2 regions of the Vibrio qinghaiensis genome follow, and region 1 is predicted to be linked to the other one. Evidence: predicted binding sites of a transcription regulator. Region 1 holds the regulator's gene; the other holds the start of a gene.
What was found. Region 1 encodes MetJ, which represses methionine synthesis genes. Its sites were predicted from a motif close to TTAGACNTNTANANGTCTAA; they were not measured.
Positions count from the first base shown of each region.

Region 2: metH (methionine synthase) is a predicted target of MetJ. The motif match lies at 3,664-3,683, and genes of this name have one in related genera.

Region 1 covers NZ_CP022741.1:2,562,554-2,569,820, forward strand. Annotated here, with positions in the region: gene rpmE (50S ribosomal protein L31) at 1-180, shown strand, start outside; gene CCZ37_RS11940 (malic enzyme-like NAD(P)-binding protein) at 386-1,663, shown strand; gene metJ (met regulon transcriptional regulator MetJ) at 1,811-2,137, opposite strand; gene CCZ37_RS11950 (O-succinylhomoserine (thiol)-lyase) at 2,421-3,587, shown strand; gene CCZ37_RS11955 (bifunctional aspartate kinase/homoserine dehydrogenase II) at 3,587-5,998, shown strand; gene metF (methylenetetrahydrofolate reductase) at 6,244-7,134, shown strand; gene zapB (cell division protein ZapB) at 7,253-7,267, opposite strand, start outside.
Region 2 covers NZ_CP022741.1:274,946-282,212, reverse strand. Annotated here, with positions in the region: gene metH (methionine synthase) at 1-3,614, opposite strand, end outside; gene CCZ37_RS01425 (cation:proton antiporter) at 3,797-5,077, shown strand; partial or broken gene CCZ37_RS19260 (transposase) at 5,412-5,772, opposite strand; tRNA gene CCZ37_RS01415 (tRNA-Trp) at 6,240-6,316, opposite strand; tRNA gene CCZ37_RS01410 (tRNA-Asp) at 6,377-6,453, opposite strand; rRNA gene rrf (5S ribosomal RNA) at 6,533-6,648, opposite strand; rRNA gene CCZ37_RS01400 (23S ribosomal RNA) at 6,736-7,267, opposite strand, start outside.

The DNA of each region.
Region 1 (7,267 bases):
AGCGCGACTTGTTCTTGCGGCAACTCTTTCGAGTTCAGCTCAACGCTAGGCAAAGATTCTATCCACCTAGACGTGTGTGACAAATGTCACCCATTCTACACTGGTAAGCAACGTATCGTTGATACTGGCGGCCGTGTAGATCGCTTCAACAAGCGTTTCGGTGCTCTTTCTAGCAAATAATCTCTTTTTTGCTAGAAAATTAAAAAAGGATGCCTCGGCATCCTTTTTTGTTGGCATTTTTTGTATAGTTGTCAGTACGCACTGGTCTTATCTGCGACATTTTCTCCATTTTTTGATGAAGCACGTCAGGTTCCCGCCTAGGAAGTTTGAGCAACATCCATTAGAATTATGGACCTTTTCCAATCCAACACGAGCACTTATACCTATGTCTGATGACACTCACCAAGAATTAACGGCAGAAGAACAATTTCGCCAACGCGCACTCGATTATCATGCTTACCCAACCGCGGGTAAAATTGCCATTTCATTAACTAAGCCTGCCGACTCGGCTGAAGACCTTGCTCTAGCTTACAGTCCGGGCGTCGCTGAACCGGTTCGTGAAATCGCGCAGAACATCGACAACGTTTATAAATACACTGCGAAAGGCAACACCGTCGCTGTGATCTCAAACGGCACGGCTATTCTTGGTTTAGGTAACTTAGGTCCGATGGCTTCCAAGCCCGTCATGGAAGGAAAAGCGCTACTGTTTAAACGCTTTGCTGGACTTGATTCAATTGATATTGAAGTAAAACACCGCACAATCGATGAATTTGTCGATACGGTTGCCAACATCGCTGACACCTTTGGCGGCATCAACTTAGAAGATATCAAAGCACCAGATTGCTTTGAGATTGAACGCCGTTTGATCGAACGCTGTAATGTGCCTGTTTTCCATGACGATCAACACGGCACTGCGATTGTTACCGCCGCTGGCATGCTCAATGCGATTGAACTGCAAGGCAAGAAACTCAACGAATGCACTATCGTCTGTCTTGGCGCTGGCGCAGCAGCCACCGCTTGCATGGAACTATTGATTAAGTGCGGCGCAATGCGTGAAAAAATCTACATGCTTGATCGCAAAGGTGTGATTCATACTCGTCGCGATGACATTAATGAATATAAGCAGTTGTTTGCTAATAACACCGACAAACGCACACTGGAAGATGTGATTGAAGGCGCTGACTTATTCCTAGGTGTGTCAGGCCCCAACCTGCTGCCTGCCGAAGCGCTAAAATTAATGGCCGATAAACCGATCGTATTTGCTTGCTCAAACCCAGATCCAGAAATTAAACCAGAACTCGCACGCGCGGTACGTGATGATTTAATTCTCGGCACAGGTCGTAGCGATTATCCAAACCAAGTCAACAACGTGTTGTGCTTCCCATTTATTTTCCGTGGCGCTTTGGATGTCCGTGCTAGTGAAATTAATGACCAAATGAAGCTAGCCGCAGTTGAGGCGATACGTGAACTGGCTAAAGAAGAAGTGCCGGCTGAAGTGTTGAAAGCCGCAGGCGTAAAAGCGTTAAGTTTCGGCCCTGAATACATCATTCCAAAACCGATGGACCCACGCCTACTGCCTCGTGTTGCTAAAGCGGTTGCTCAAGCAGCGGTTGACTCTGGCGTCGCTCGAATCGAGATGCCTGTCAATTACATGCAAGAATAATCACAAGCTTGAGCGGCTAAATGCCTCGCTCGAAAAAAACCGCTGACTTTCAGCGGTTTTTTTATATTCTGAGACACAGAGCCAAAGTCACCATGGCAACTTACCCAGTATCCTCTCGATTTTATCTCGTTGTACCGCAATTACGCGCTACACTTCTTCATCATCATACGCTTCAAATTCAATGCCCATGGCGGTCATTAATGCTTTTGCTTCCGTCGGAATATCGTCTGGACGATCTTTTCTCAAATCTTCGTCGGTCGGTAAAGGTTGACCGGTATAAGCATGCAAGAAGGCTTCACACAGCAGCTCACTGTTGGTTGCGTGGCGTAAGTTATTGATTTGACGGCGAGTGCGCTCATCAGTTAATACTTTCAACACTTTCAATGGGATTGAAACGGTGATTTTTTTGACTTGCTCACTCTTCTTCCCATGTTCAGCATATGGGCTAATGTATTCCCCATTCCAGTCTGCCATTGCGCACCTTCGTTATCGTAATTGGTCGTTAAAAATTTGAAAGTTGGATTTTAGCGGGATTTACCGCCACAAGCAAAGACATATAGACGTCTAGATATATTGACGTCTTCTTTTTGGTTCAGTAAAGTGTGCCATTATCGACTGATAGATAGCAATATAGCGCACTATCGGATATAGCTAATACTCTAGACAATTGAAATTGCCACCTTAGTTGTCCCCGAATAAGGCAGGAACCCCCTCAATAAAAGTCAGTTTATTGAGTTTATTAAGTAAGGAAACCGTCATGACCACTCGCAAGCCAGCCACCATCGCCGTTAGAACCGGTATTGAATCCGACTCTCAATATCATGCTGTTGTGCCTCCAATTTATCTTTCGACAAATTATAGCTTTCCTGCGTTTGGTGAAGTGCCTAAATACGATTACACACGCTCTGGCAACCCGAATCGAGGTCTGCTCGAAAAAGCGTTGTTTGAACTCGAATCGGGTCAAGGCGCGGTGGTGACTAACTGTGGCACTTCGGCGCTGAATCTATGGGTTTCCGCCTTTTTAAGTCCTGACGATCTGATTGTGGCCCCGCATGACTGCTACGGTGGCACATATCGCCTGTTTAATACACGCGCCAAAAAAGGCGATTTTCAGACACTCTTTATTGATCAATCCGATCCAAACGCTTTGCAGGCTGCTTTGGCGAAAAAACCCAAATTGCTACTCATTGAAACTCCATCCAACCCATTAGTTCGCGTGGTCGATATTGCTGATATTTGCCAACAAGCACACGCCGTCGGTGCATTAGTGGCGGTTGACAACACCTTCTTAACGCCAGTATTTCAAAAACCATTAGAGTTGGGCGCAGATTTTGTCATCCACTCCACCACCAAATTCATCAACGGCCACTCCGATGTGATTGGCGGAGTTGTTATCACTAAAACAGAGCAGCACGCTGAAGAGCTAGCATGGTGGGGCAACTGCCTTGGCTCAACGGGAACCCCTTTTGATAGCTACATGACGCTGCGTGGCATTCGTACCTTAGGCGCAAGAATGCGCGTCCATGAGGAGAGCTCACGCGCTATTTTGGACTATCTGCAATGCGAAGCCTTAGTCAAGGTCATTTATCACCCGAGTTTGCCAGAGCATCCTGGCCATGAGATAGCGAAAAAGCAGCAATCTGGCTTTGGCTCTATGCTCAGTTTTGAGTTTGCGGGCAGCTTTGAACAGCTTAAATATTTTGTCTCTCAGTTAACATTATTCTCACTGGCAGAATCATTAGGAGGCGTGGAGAGCTTAATCTGCCACCCCGCTTCGATGACTCACCGAGCGATGGGCGAAGAAGCGTTGGCCGAAGCCGGTGTTTCACAGCAGCTATTACGCCTATCGGTCGGCTTAGAAGATGCGCAAGATTTGATTGACGATCTCGCGCAGGCCTTTGCTAAAGCGCAGGAGGCCTATTAATGACTGCCCTACGTCAATTGCACAAGTTTGGCGGTAGCAGCCTTGCCGATCCTGAATGCTACAAACGGGTCGTTAATATCTTAAAAGAGTATTCTCAAGCTGATGATTTGGTGGTGGTTTCTGCCGCAGGAAAAACCACCAATCGTTTAATCGAATTTCTCGACGCTCTTAATAAAGATGGTCGAGTGGCTCATGAGAACTTGCAATCGGTCCGTCAGTACCAAACCGATTTAATCAACGCGCTGCTCGATGAAGATGCAGCGCAACCGCTCATCACTTTACTCACCAACGAAATTCGCACTTTGGGTCAGCTTTGCGCGCCCCTATCACCAGCTCAACAAGCGGCAGTACTTGGCCATGGTGAAGTGTGGTCATCACGCTTATTGGCGGCGTTACTCAATCAACATAACCTTGCGGCTGTGGCACAAGACGCCCGCGAATTTCTTCGCGCGCAAGCAGGCACACAACCGGAAGTGGATCGCGCTCGCTCCTACCCTTTGCTGAAAGAAATTTTGGCACAACACGCGCATCACCGAGTGATCATCACAGGCTTTATGGCTCGCAGTGAACAAGGTGATACTGTGCTACTTGGGCGCAATGGCTCCGATTACTCCGCTACGATGATCGGCGCACTTGCGGAAGTAAACCGAGTAACGATTTGGAGTGATGTGGCCGGTGTTTATAGCGCCGACCCGCGCATTGTTAGTGATGCCTGTTTACTGCCGCTACTGCGTTTGGACGAAACCAACGAGTTAGCGCGCCTTGCCGCCCCGGTATTGCACAGCCGAACTTTGCAGCCCGTGGCCCAAAGCACCATGGATTTGCACTTGCGCTGCAGTTATCAACCCGAAGCAGGCTCGACTCGCATTGAGCGTGTATTGGCATCGGGACGTGGTGCCAAAATCATTACTTCACTTGATGATGTGCTGTTGATTGAGCTTAATTTTGCTCACGGGCATGACTTCCAGCGCCTACAAAACGATGTGCTACGCAGCTTGCGTCGTGCTCAACTCGAACCACTAGCTTTCGATACTCAAGCCGATCAACACCAACTGCGCCTTGCCTATACTGCTGAGATTTCAGGCGGAGCTCTAGCTCATCTGCAAGATGCCGCTTTTGAAGCGGAAATTAAACTCAAAGAAGGCTTTTCGTTAGTGGGTGCCGTGGGTGCTGGTGTGACGAAAAACCCCAACCACTGCTACGGCTTTTATCAACAGCTACGTTCATCACCGATCGAGTTTATCTGTGAAGCAGAATCTGGGCTGAGTTTAGTTGCGGTACTGCGTAAAACGCCGATCACCCCCTTAGTGGTGGGTATGCATAACCAACTATTTCAGGCGCAAAAACGGGTCGCACTGGCACTGTGTGGCAAAGGCAACATTGGTTCGAGTTGGTTAAAACTCTTTGCTGAACAAAAATCAGAGTTAGAAAAACGCCATGGCATGAACTTCGAATTGGTCGCAGTGGTCGATAGCCAAACCTATTGGTTTGATGAGCAAGGGATAGATGCGGTATCGGTTTTAAAGCATTTTGACGATGAAGCGATTGCCAGTGAGGGAATGGCTTGGCTACAACGCTTAAGCAATATTCAAGGGTATGACGAAGCGGTTGTGCTCGATGTAACCGCAAGCAAAGAGCTAGCTGATCACTACCTCAATATTGCTGAAAATGGGATTCACCTTATCTCGGCGAATAAAGTCGCGGGCTCTTCCTCTAGCGTCGATTACCACCAAATAAAAGAAGCGTTCGCGAAAATTAGCCGCCATTGGCTCTACAACGCGACGGTTGGCGCAGGCTTACCCATTAACCACACGGTGCGTGATTTGCGTGAAAGCGGCGATGAAATCGTCGCCCTCTCTGGTATTTTCTCTGGCACTTTATCTTGGTTATTTCAGCAATTCGACGGCTCAATACCGTTTAGCGAACTGGTCGATTTAGCATGGCAACAAGGACTTACCGAGCCTGACCCGCGCAGCGATCTGGATGGTTCAGACGTCATGCGCAAACTGGTGATCCTAGCCCGTGAAGCAGGGTTACAGATCGAACCGGAAAATGTCAAAGTTGAATCACTGGTTCCTGATGAGCTCAAGCACCTCTCACTGGATGACTTTTTAGACAAAGGCCAACTGCTGAGTGAAAAATTAGCCGAGAGGCTAACCAAAGCACAACGTGAAGATAAAGTGCTACGCTATGTCGCAAGGCTTGAGAAAAATGGCAAAGCAACGGTGGGGGTTGAAGCTTTAGAGCGTGAACACGCTTTGGCTAACCTTTTACCTTGTGACAACATCTTTGCTATCGAGAGTAAATGGTATCGCGATAACCCGTTAGTGATTCGTGGTCCGGGCGCTGGTAGAGAAGTGACAGCAGGAGCTATCCAATCGGACCTCAACTTGCTGTCAAGCTTGCTGTAACACTCCAGCTTATTCCAGATTAAGGGGCCACTAGGCTCCTTAATTTAACTGCGAAAGGATGATATTAGGTCATGCATACCGAGGGTGAGCATGACTTGAAGGTCACTCACAATCAACATGAATAATATTCATAATTACAGTGTTGACATAAAATGTTATTCAATACATTCTGTGGACATATAGACGTCTAAACGTCAACTTAAGGAATAATAGATTGGCGCAAAAACGCCACAGGGAGAAATAAAATGGGATACACGCACGCCGGTCATATTGATGCACTCAACCAGAACGTGGCTGAGCTATCAGATAATATCAATGTCTCATTTGAGTTTTTTCCACCCAGCTCAGCGCAAATGGAAGAGACATTGTGGAATTCCGTTCACCGTTTAAAAACCCTGCAACCTAAATTTGTTTCTGTGACTTACGGAGCAAACTCTGGCGAGCGCGACCGCACCCATTCGATCATTAAAGAGATTAAAGATCAAACTGGTCTTATTGCAGCACCGCACCTCACTTGCATCGATGCCTCTCGCGATGAGTTGATTCAGATTGCCGATGACTACTGGCACAACGGCATCCAGAACATAGTTGCGCTGCGTGGCGATATTCCCGCTGGTGGCGGCAAACCAGAAATGTATGCTTCCGACTTAGTGACTCTACTCAAATCTCGCCATGATTTTGATATTTCTGTCGCGGCATTTCCAGAAGTCCACCCTGAAGCGAAAAGCGCGCAAGCCGATCTGGTCAATCTAAAACGCAAAATTGATGCAGGTGCAAACCGCGCAATTACTCAATTCTTTTTTGATGTTGAAAGCTACTTACGATTTCGCGACCGCTGCGTAGCCGCTGGTATTGATGCTGAAATTGTACCGGGCATTCTACCGGTATCAAACTTTAAACAAGCCTCTCGCTTTGCCGCGCAAAACAACGTTAAAGTCCCCGGATGGATGGCGAAACAATTTAATGGATTAGATGATGACCCAACCACACGCCAGCTCGTGGGTGCAAGCCAAGCCATTGACATGGTTCGCATTTTAAGCCGTGAAGGCGTCAAAGACTTCCATTTCTATACGCTCAATCGCGCTGAAATGACCTACGCATTGTGCCATACGTTGGGCGTAAGACCGAAAGCATAAACTTTCTCTGCACTCATAACGCTATTATTGGTAAATGTTGCTCGTGATAAAACGCGATGATTGATTAAAAGTAACGCCGACTTGATGTCGGCGTTGTGGTATTACTTAAGCGAGCAGATTACTCCACGTCGTC
Region 2 (7,267 bases), 590 kb from region 1:
TAATCTTGCATCTGATCTTGCTGAATTTGTGCAATGGCAAAATAACGAGAGTCAGGATGCGAGAAGTACCAACCTGACACCGAAGCACCTGGCCACATAGCGTAACTGGTGGTTAAAGACATATCGATGGTTTGCTCAACCTGCAACATCTCCCACAAGATGCCTTTTTCCGTATGCTCAGGACACGCTGGATAACCCGGCGCTGGGCGTATACCTTGGTATTTCTCACGGATCAAATCATCGTTCGACAACTCTTCGTCAGCAGCATAACCCCAAATTTCTTTACGAACTTGCTGATGCAAATATTCCGCAAAAGCCTCAGCAAGACGATCAGCCACCGCTTGGATCATGATGGCGTTGTAATCATCGCCTTGCGCTTTATATTGGTCAGCTAATTCTCGCTCACCAATTCCGCCCGTCACGGCAAATGCGCCGATCCAATCTCGTTTACCACTCTCTTTTGGTACAATGTAATCGGACAAGCAGTAGTTATAACCTTTGGGCTTTTCGGTTTGTTGGCGTAAGTGATGCAGAACATGAGCAACCTCGGTGCGCGATTCATCGCGATACACTTCGATATCATCTCCCACACTCGCGGCCGGGAATAAAGCGCAAATACCGCGAGCCTTGAGTAGCCCTTCTCGCTCAACTCTATCAAGCAATGCATTAGCATCATGGAATAAACTTTGCGCTTCCTCTCCCACCTCTTCGTGTTCAAAAATCGTTGGGTATTTACCCATCAATGACCATGTCATGAAAAATGGTGTCCAGTCGATGTAACGACGAAGGGTAGCCACATCAAAATCATCAAACACATGTACGCCCAATTTAGCCGGAACTGGCGGCGTATAGTTATCCCAATCGATAACCGCTTTATTTGCCCTTGCTACTTCTAATGAGACAGGTTTAGTTCGGGGGGTTTTACGGTGATGTTGATCACGCGTGCGTTCATAATCGAGGTTTAATTTTTCCACAAAAGCAGGACGTAACTCATCAGAAAGAAGCGAAGAACAAACGCCTACTGCGCGCGAAGCATTGTTCACGTACACAACAGGCTGGTGATAATTTTGCTCAATTTTAACTGCGGTATGTGCTTTAGAGGTGGTTGCTCCGCCAATCAAAAGCGGTAATTTAAACCCTTGTCGCTCCATTTCTTTAGCGACGTGCACCATTTCATCCAAGGAGGGAGTAATAAGACCGGACAACCCGATAATATCAACGTTTTTCTCTTTCGCTACTTTGAGAATTTGCTCACACGGCACCATAACGCCGAGGTCAATGATTTCGTAGTTATTACACTGCAAAACGACGCCAACGATATTTTTGCCGATGTCGTGTACATCCCCTTTAACTGTGGCAAGAAGGATTTTGCCATTATTGGAACCCGCTTGCTTAAGCGCGTTGATGTAGGGCTCTAAATGCGCAACGGCTTGCTTCATAACGCGCGCCGATTTCACTACTTGCGGCAGGAACATTTTCCCTTCGCCAAAGAGGTCGCCGACCACGTTCATTCCATCCATGAGAGGCCCTTCGATCACATCCAGTGGGCGAGTGGCATTTTGACGAGCTTCTTCCGTATCTTCAACAATATACTCGGTGATACCTTTGACCAACGCATGCTCTAAACGTTTTGCGACTGGCCATGAACGCCATTCAAGCGCACTGGCATCCTCTTCCTTACCGACACCTTTGTTCGCATATTCAGCCGCAATATCCAGTAAGCGTTCAGTGCCATCGCTGCGGCGATTGAGAATGATATCTTCGACTGCTTCACGCAGTTTCTCTGGCACGTTATCGTAAATCTCAAGCTGACCGGCATTGACGATACCCATGTCCATGCCGTTTTTAAAACAGTGATAAAGGAATACAGCATGGATCGCTTCACGCACATAGTTGTTACCGCGAAAAGAGAAAGAGACGTTGGAAACCCCGCCGGAAATCATCGCATGGGGTAAATTACGTTTGATATCAGCCACGGCTTCGATAAAGTCCACAGCATAATTATTATGCTCATCAATACCAGTCGCAACCGCGAAAATATTGGGATCAAAAATGATATCTTCAGCAGGGAAACCAACCTCATCAACCAAAATTCGATAAGCTTTGGTACAAATTTCAAGTTTTCGCTCACGGGTATCCGCTTGGCCTACTTCATCAAATGCCATCACGATCACAGCGGCACCATAGCGGCGAATGAGTTTAGCTTGTTCGACAAACTTCTCTTTCCCCTCTTTGAGGGAAATCGAGTTCACAATCCCTTTACCTTGAATACATTTGAGACCTGCTTCAATCACCTCCCACTTAGAAGAATCAACCATGATTGGCACTTTGGAAATATCCGGCTCAGAAGCGCATAAATTGAGAAAGCGGACCATGCAAGCTTGCGCATCCAACATTCCTTCATCCATATTAATATCGATGATTTGTGCACCGTTTTCGACCTGCTCTCGAGCAACATGCAGCGCCTCATCATACTGCTCATCTTTGATTAAACGCTTAAAACGCGCAGAACCAGTGACGTTAGTTCGCTCACCTACGTTGATGAATAAGCTCTCTTTGGTAATCGTCAGCGGCTCTAGACCGGATAGACGACAAGCCACTGGAATATCGGGTAACGCTCTTGGTTTCACACCTTCGACCACTTTTGCCATTTGTCTGATGTGCTCAGGAGTGGTTCCACAACAGCCACCAACAAGGTTCAAGAATCCTGCTCGCGCCCATTCCCCGATGTGCTGCGCCATCTCATCGGCTTCAAGATCATACTCACCGAATGCGTTAGGCAACCCCGCATTGGGGTGAGCAGAGACATAACATTCGGAAATACGTGATAGCTCTTCAACGTATTGGCGCAATTCATCCGGACCGAGTGCACAGTTCAAACCAAATGAGATAGGCTCAACGTGTCGCAGTGCATTATAAAAGGCTTCGGTTGTTTGCCCAGAAAGCGTTCGACCAGAGGCATCGGTGATTGTCCCTGAGATCATCACGGGCAGTTTGTAACCCAACTCTTCAAACACACAATCCACCGCAAAGGCACAGGCTTTAGCATTTAAAGTATCGAAAATGGTTTCAATCAAAATTAAGTCGCTGCCGCCACGAATTAAAGCACGTGTTGATTCTGAGTAAGCTTCAACTAATTGCTCAAAGCTGATATTTCGAAAACCAGGGTCATTCACGTCAGGGGAGAGCGAGCAAGTGCGGTTTGTTGGCCCTAGCACTCCTGCTACATAACGAGGTTTCTCAGGCGTTTTCGCCGTCCATTCGTCAGCAGCTTCGCGTGCAAGTTTTGCAGCAGCGAAATTGATCTCATCGCTAATGGCTTGCATATCGTAGTCGGCCATTGCGATGCTCGTCGCGTTGAAGGTATTCGTCTCTAGGATATCAGCACCTGCCTCCAAGTAAGCACTATGAATTTCTTTGATTAACTGAGGCTGCGTCAAGACGAGAAGGTCATTATTTCCTTTCAGATCGCTTGGCCAATGGGCAAAGCGATCTCCGCGATAATCTTGCTCTTCCAATTTATAGCTCTGAATCATGGTGCCCATGCCACCATCAATCAATAATATTCTCTGTTGCAATTGAGCTTCAATTTGACTTTTAACTTCTCTTCCCACAGTACAGCCTCATTCCTTTTGGTTATTCGCTCATCCTATCATATAACCATTAGAAATCTAGACGTCTAAACTTCACTTCAATTGTCGTTTGATACATCTGCCATCATGGCTAAAAAGTGTTTGCTATTTGTACATCATCCAAGGAGAATTTCATTCATATTTTGTTACACGACGAGAAAACAATGTCTGTCTATTACACTTTATGCTTCCTATCAGGAGCAGCAATGTTGATTGCCTTTCTAAACAGTAAGATAGGCAATATGCAAACCACTATCGCCATTACAGCAGGATCGATGATGTTATCATTATTGATCTTAGTTGCAGGTCAAAATGATTGGTTTCATCTAACTCAAATAGCGACCGAAACCGTCAACAGTATTAACTTTGAAAATTTTCTGCTCAAAGGAATACTCGGTTTTCTACTTTTCGCTGGCGGCCTAGGCATCAAATTACCCAACCTAAAAGATCAGAAATGGGAAATCGCCGTTCTTGCGCTAGGCGCAACGCTATTTTCAACCTTCTGCATCGGTTTTGGGCTATACGCCTTCTGCCAATTTATCGGCATTCACTTCGATCTCGTCTACTGTCTACTATTTGGTGCACTCATATCACCAACAGACCCAATAGCCGTATTAGCTATTGTTAAAAAGTTAAATGCACCAAAACGTATTTCAACCCAAATCGAGGGAGAATCGCTCTTTAATGATGGTTTTGGTTTGGTTATCTTTGTCACTATTTTCACTATTGCATTTGGCACGGAAACACCAACCATAGGTAGTGTAACTATGTTGTTTATTCAAGAGGCAATAGGGGGCATAGTGTATGGCCTAGCACTTGGGCTATTATTCCACTACCTCATCAGCGCCACCGATGACCACCCAATGGAACTGCTTTTAACCATTGGTATACCGACTGCTGGTTATGTTTTTGCAGATGTTATTCATGTTTCCGGACCTTTGGCTATGGTTGTATCAGGGATAATGATCGGCAACTGGACACGCTTCATTGGCTTTTCAAAAGAAAGTGAAGAACACCTTGACCACTTTTGGGAATTGGTTGACGAATTTTTGAATGGTGTGCTTTTCCTACTTATCGGTATGTCGATGCTACTCTTCAAATTCCATGAAGAGGACTGGATATTGATGGCTTTCGCCATTCCTCTTGTCTTATCTGCTCGCTATCTAAGCGTTTTTTTCTCTTACATCGGCTTCAAGCGTTACCGCTCCTACAACCCATGGTCAATAAAGATACTAACTTGGGGAGGGCTACGAGGTGGATTGGCACTAGCAATGGCACTTTCTATTCCATCCGGCATATTAGTTATCCCAGACAAGCTTATTGATGTAAAAGAGATAATCCTTGTTATGACATACGCTGTCGTGGTGTTTTCAATACTTATTCAAGGTTCAACAATTACCCCATTGATAGACAAAGCAAAACAAGCTGAAAAATCGTCAATGTAGATAGAAAAACTGTCAGTGATGACTGATCAAACCATTTTTATCTCTAGCCGATGTTCTAGAGCATCGGCTTTTACTATCTTTGCTTTGTTGCTCTTCTCTCTAGACCTATTGCAATAGCAATTAAAAAATATGATCTAATTGAAAAAGACGGCTACCAAGATTAATTGACCATCGACAGCTTACAGAATATCGACTTCAAAAAACTGGCGAGTTAACAAAAATCCTTTCAAATGAAAATGAGATTGCTCGCTATCGCTCACTTTAAAGATGGCACTCTCGCACCCAAATAATACCAATCTGGAAAATTAACTGGTCAGCTCTATCCACCTTCTTGCCTAAGATGCTTAACCATAATGTCCTTGTTAACCCAAGGAACGACCATCGCCTCGCCAATACCTCTAGCGGGACAGATAGAACCAAACAGATACGCATATTCAAATTGTTGTTGCTTCACGGATCTGGGACGTGTTGCTTTCTCTGCCCATAACCGTGTTGTTGTGTTTTGTTGCCCAAATCTGGCTTCATCCTGAAAACAGACATCAACACGCTCTAAAGCAATATATCCTGGGATCTTAAGGATCGTTTCAATTTTAAATTTTTTTAAAATCGTCTTGGATTGGCTGGGACTGATGAGGGTGCTTGGAGCGAGAAGTTATCCAAGAGAAGCCCATGTGCTCGAGCAGGTAATAGATAGAATCAGGGTGGTAGTGTGTCCATAGCGAATAAGTTCTATCGTTAAATGCCATCAATTAGATCATATTTTTTCTTAGATTGGTATTAATCAATTTCTGAAAGCTAGCCGTACCAGTGTCAATAAGTGGGTGCAAACCTTCCTTGATCAGCTTCCCGACTCACCAGAGTTAAACGCTATAGAACAAGTGTGGAACTGGCTCAGGCAACACTATCTCACTAACCAAAGTTTTATTGATTACAAGGATATTGTGTCGAAGTTGTGCCGTGCGTGGAATCGCTTTTTGACAAGTACCGATAAAGTAATGAGAATGCGCTCAAGAGATAGGATTGAACTGACCCGTTAATTTACAGAGTGGTATTAATACTCTATGGGTACAATATTTTATTGAAGAACCAGAATATTCCAAAAAAATAATAAGGAGATGAAAAATAGCAAAAAGCCTCAGCATTTCTGCAGAGGCTTGATAAATGGCAGGGGTGGAGAGATTCGAACTCCCAACACGCGGATTTGGAATCCGCTGCTCTGCCAGTTGGAGCTACACCCCTAAATAATTTATGCTTCTCATTGAAGAAAACCTCAACATGACTGCTGAGGCTCTTAATAAGTGGCGGAGCGGACGGGACTCGAACCCGCGACCCCCGGCGTGACAGGCCGGTATTCTAACCAACTGAACTACCGCTCCGCAGCGTGTCTGGTTAGACTTTTCGTCTACTTTTTTTGCCTTTAGATTTTTAAAAAAAATCTAAAAACAACAAGTCAAAGCCTGGCGATGTCCTACTCTCACATGGGGAGACCCCACACTACCATCGGCGCTGTTGTGTTTCACTTCTGAGTTCGGCATGGAGTCAGGTGGGTCCACAACGCTATGGTCGCCAAGCAAATTTCTTAATTCGGAAAGCTGTTTCATTCTCATTCACACATTCAATGTTCTTAAATTGAGCCCACAAAACCCCTTCGGTGTTGTATGGTTAAGCCTCACGGGCAATTAGTATTGGTTAGCTCAACGCCTCGCAGCGCTTACACACCCAACCTATCAACGTTCTAGTCTCGAACAACCCTTTAGGACACTTAAAGTGCCAGGGAAGACTCATCTCAGGGCTCGCTTCGCGCTTAGATGCTTTCAGCGCTTATCAATTCCGAACTTAGCTACCGGGCAATGCCATTGGCATGACAACCCGAACACCAGCGGTTCGTCCACTCCGGTCCTCTCGTACTAGGAGCAGCCCCCTTCAATCTTCCAACGCCCACGGCAGATAGGGACCGAACTGTCTCACGACGTTCTAAACCCAGCTCGCGTACCACTTTAAATGGCGAACAGCCATACCCTTGGGACCGACTTCAGCCCCAGGATGTGATGAGCCGACATCGAGGTGCCAAACACCGCCGTCGATATGAACTCTTGGGCGGTATCAGCCTGTTATCCCCGGAGTACCTTTTATCCGTTGAGCGATGGCCCTTCCATTCAGAACCACCGGATCACTATGACCTACTTTCGT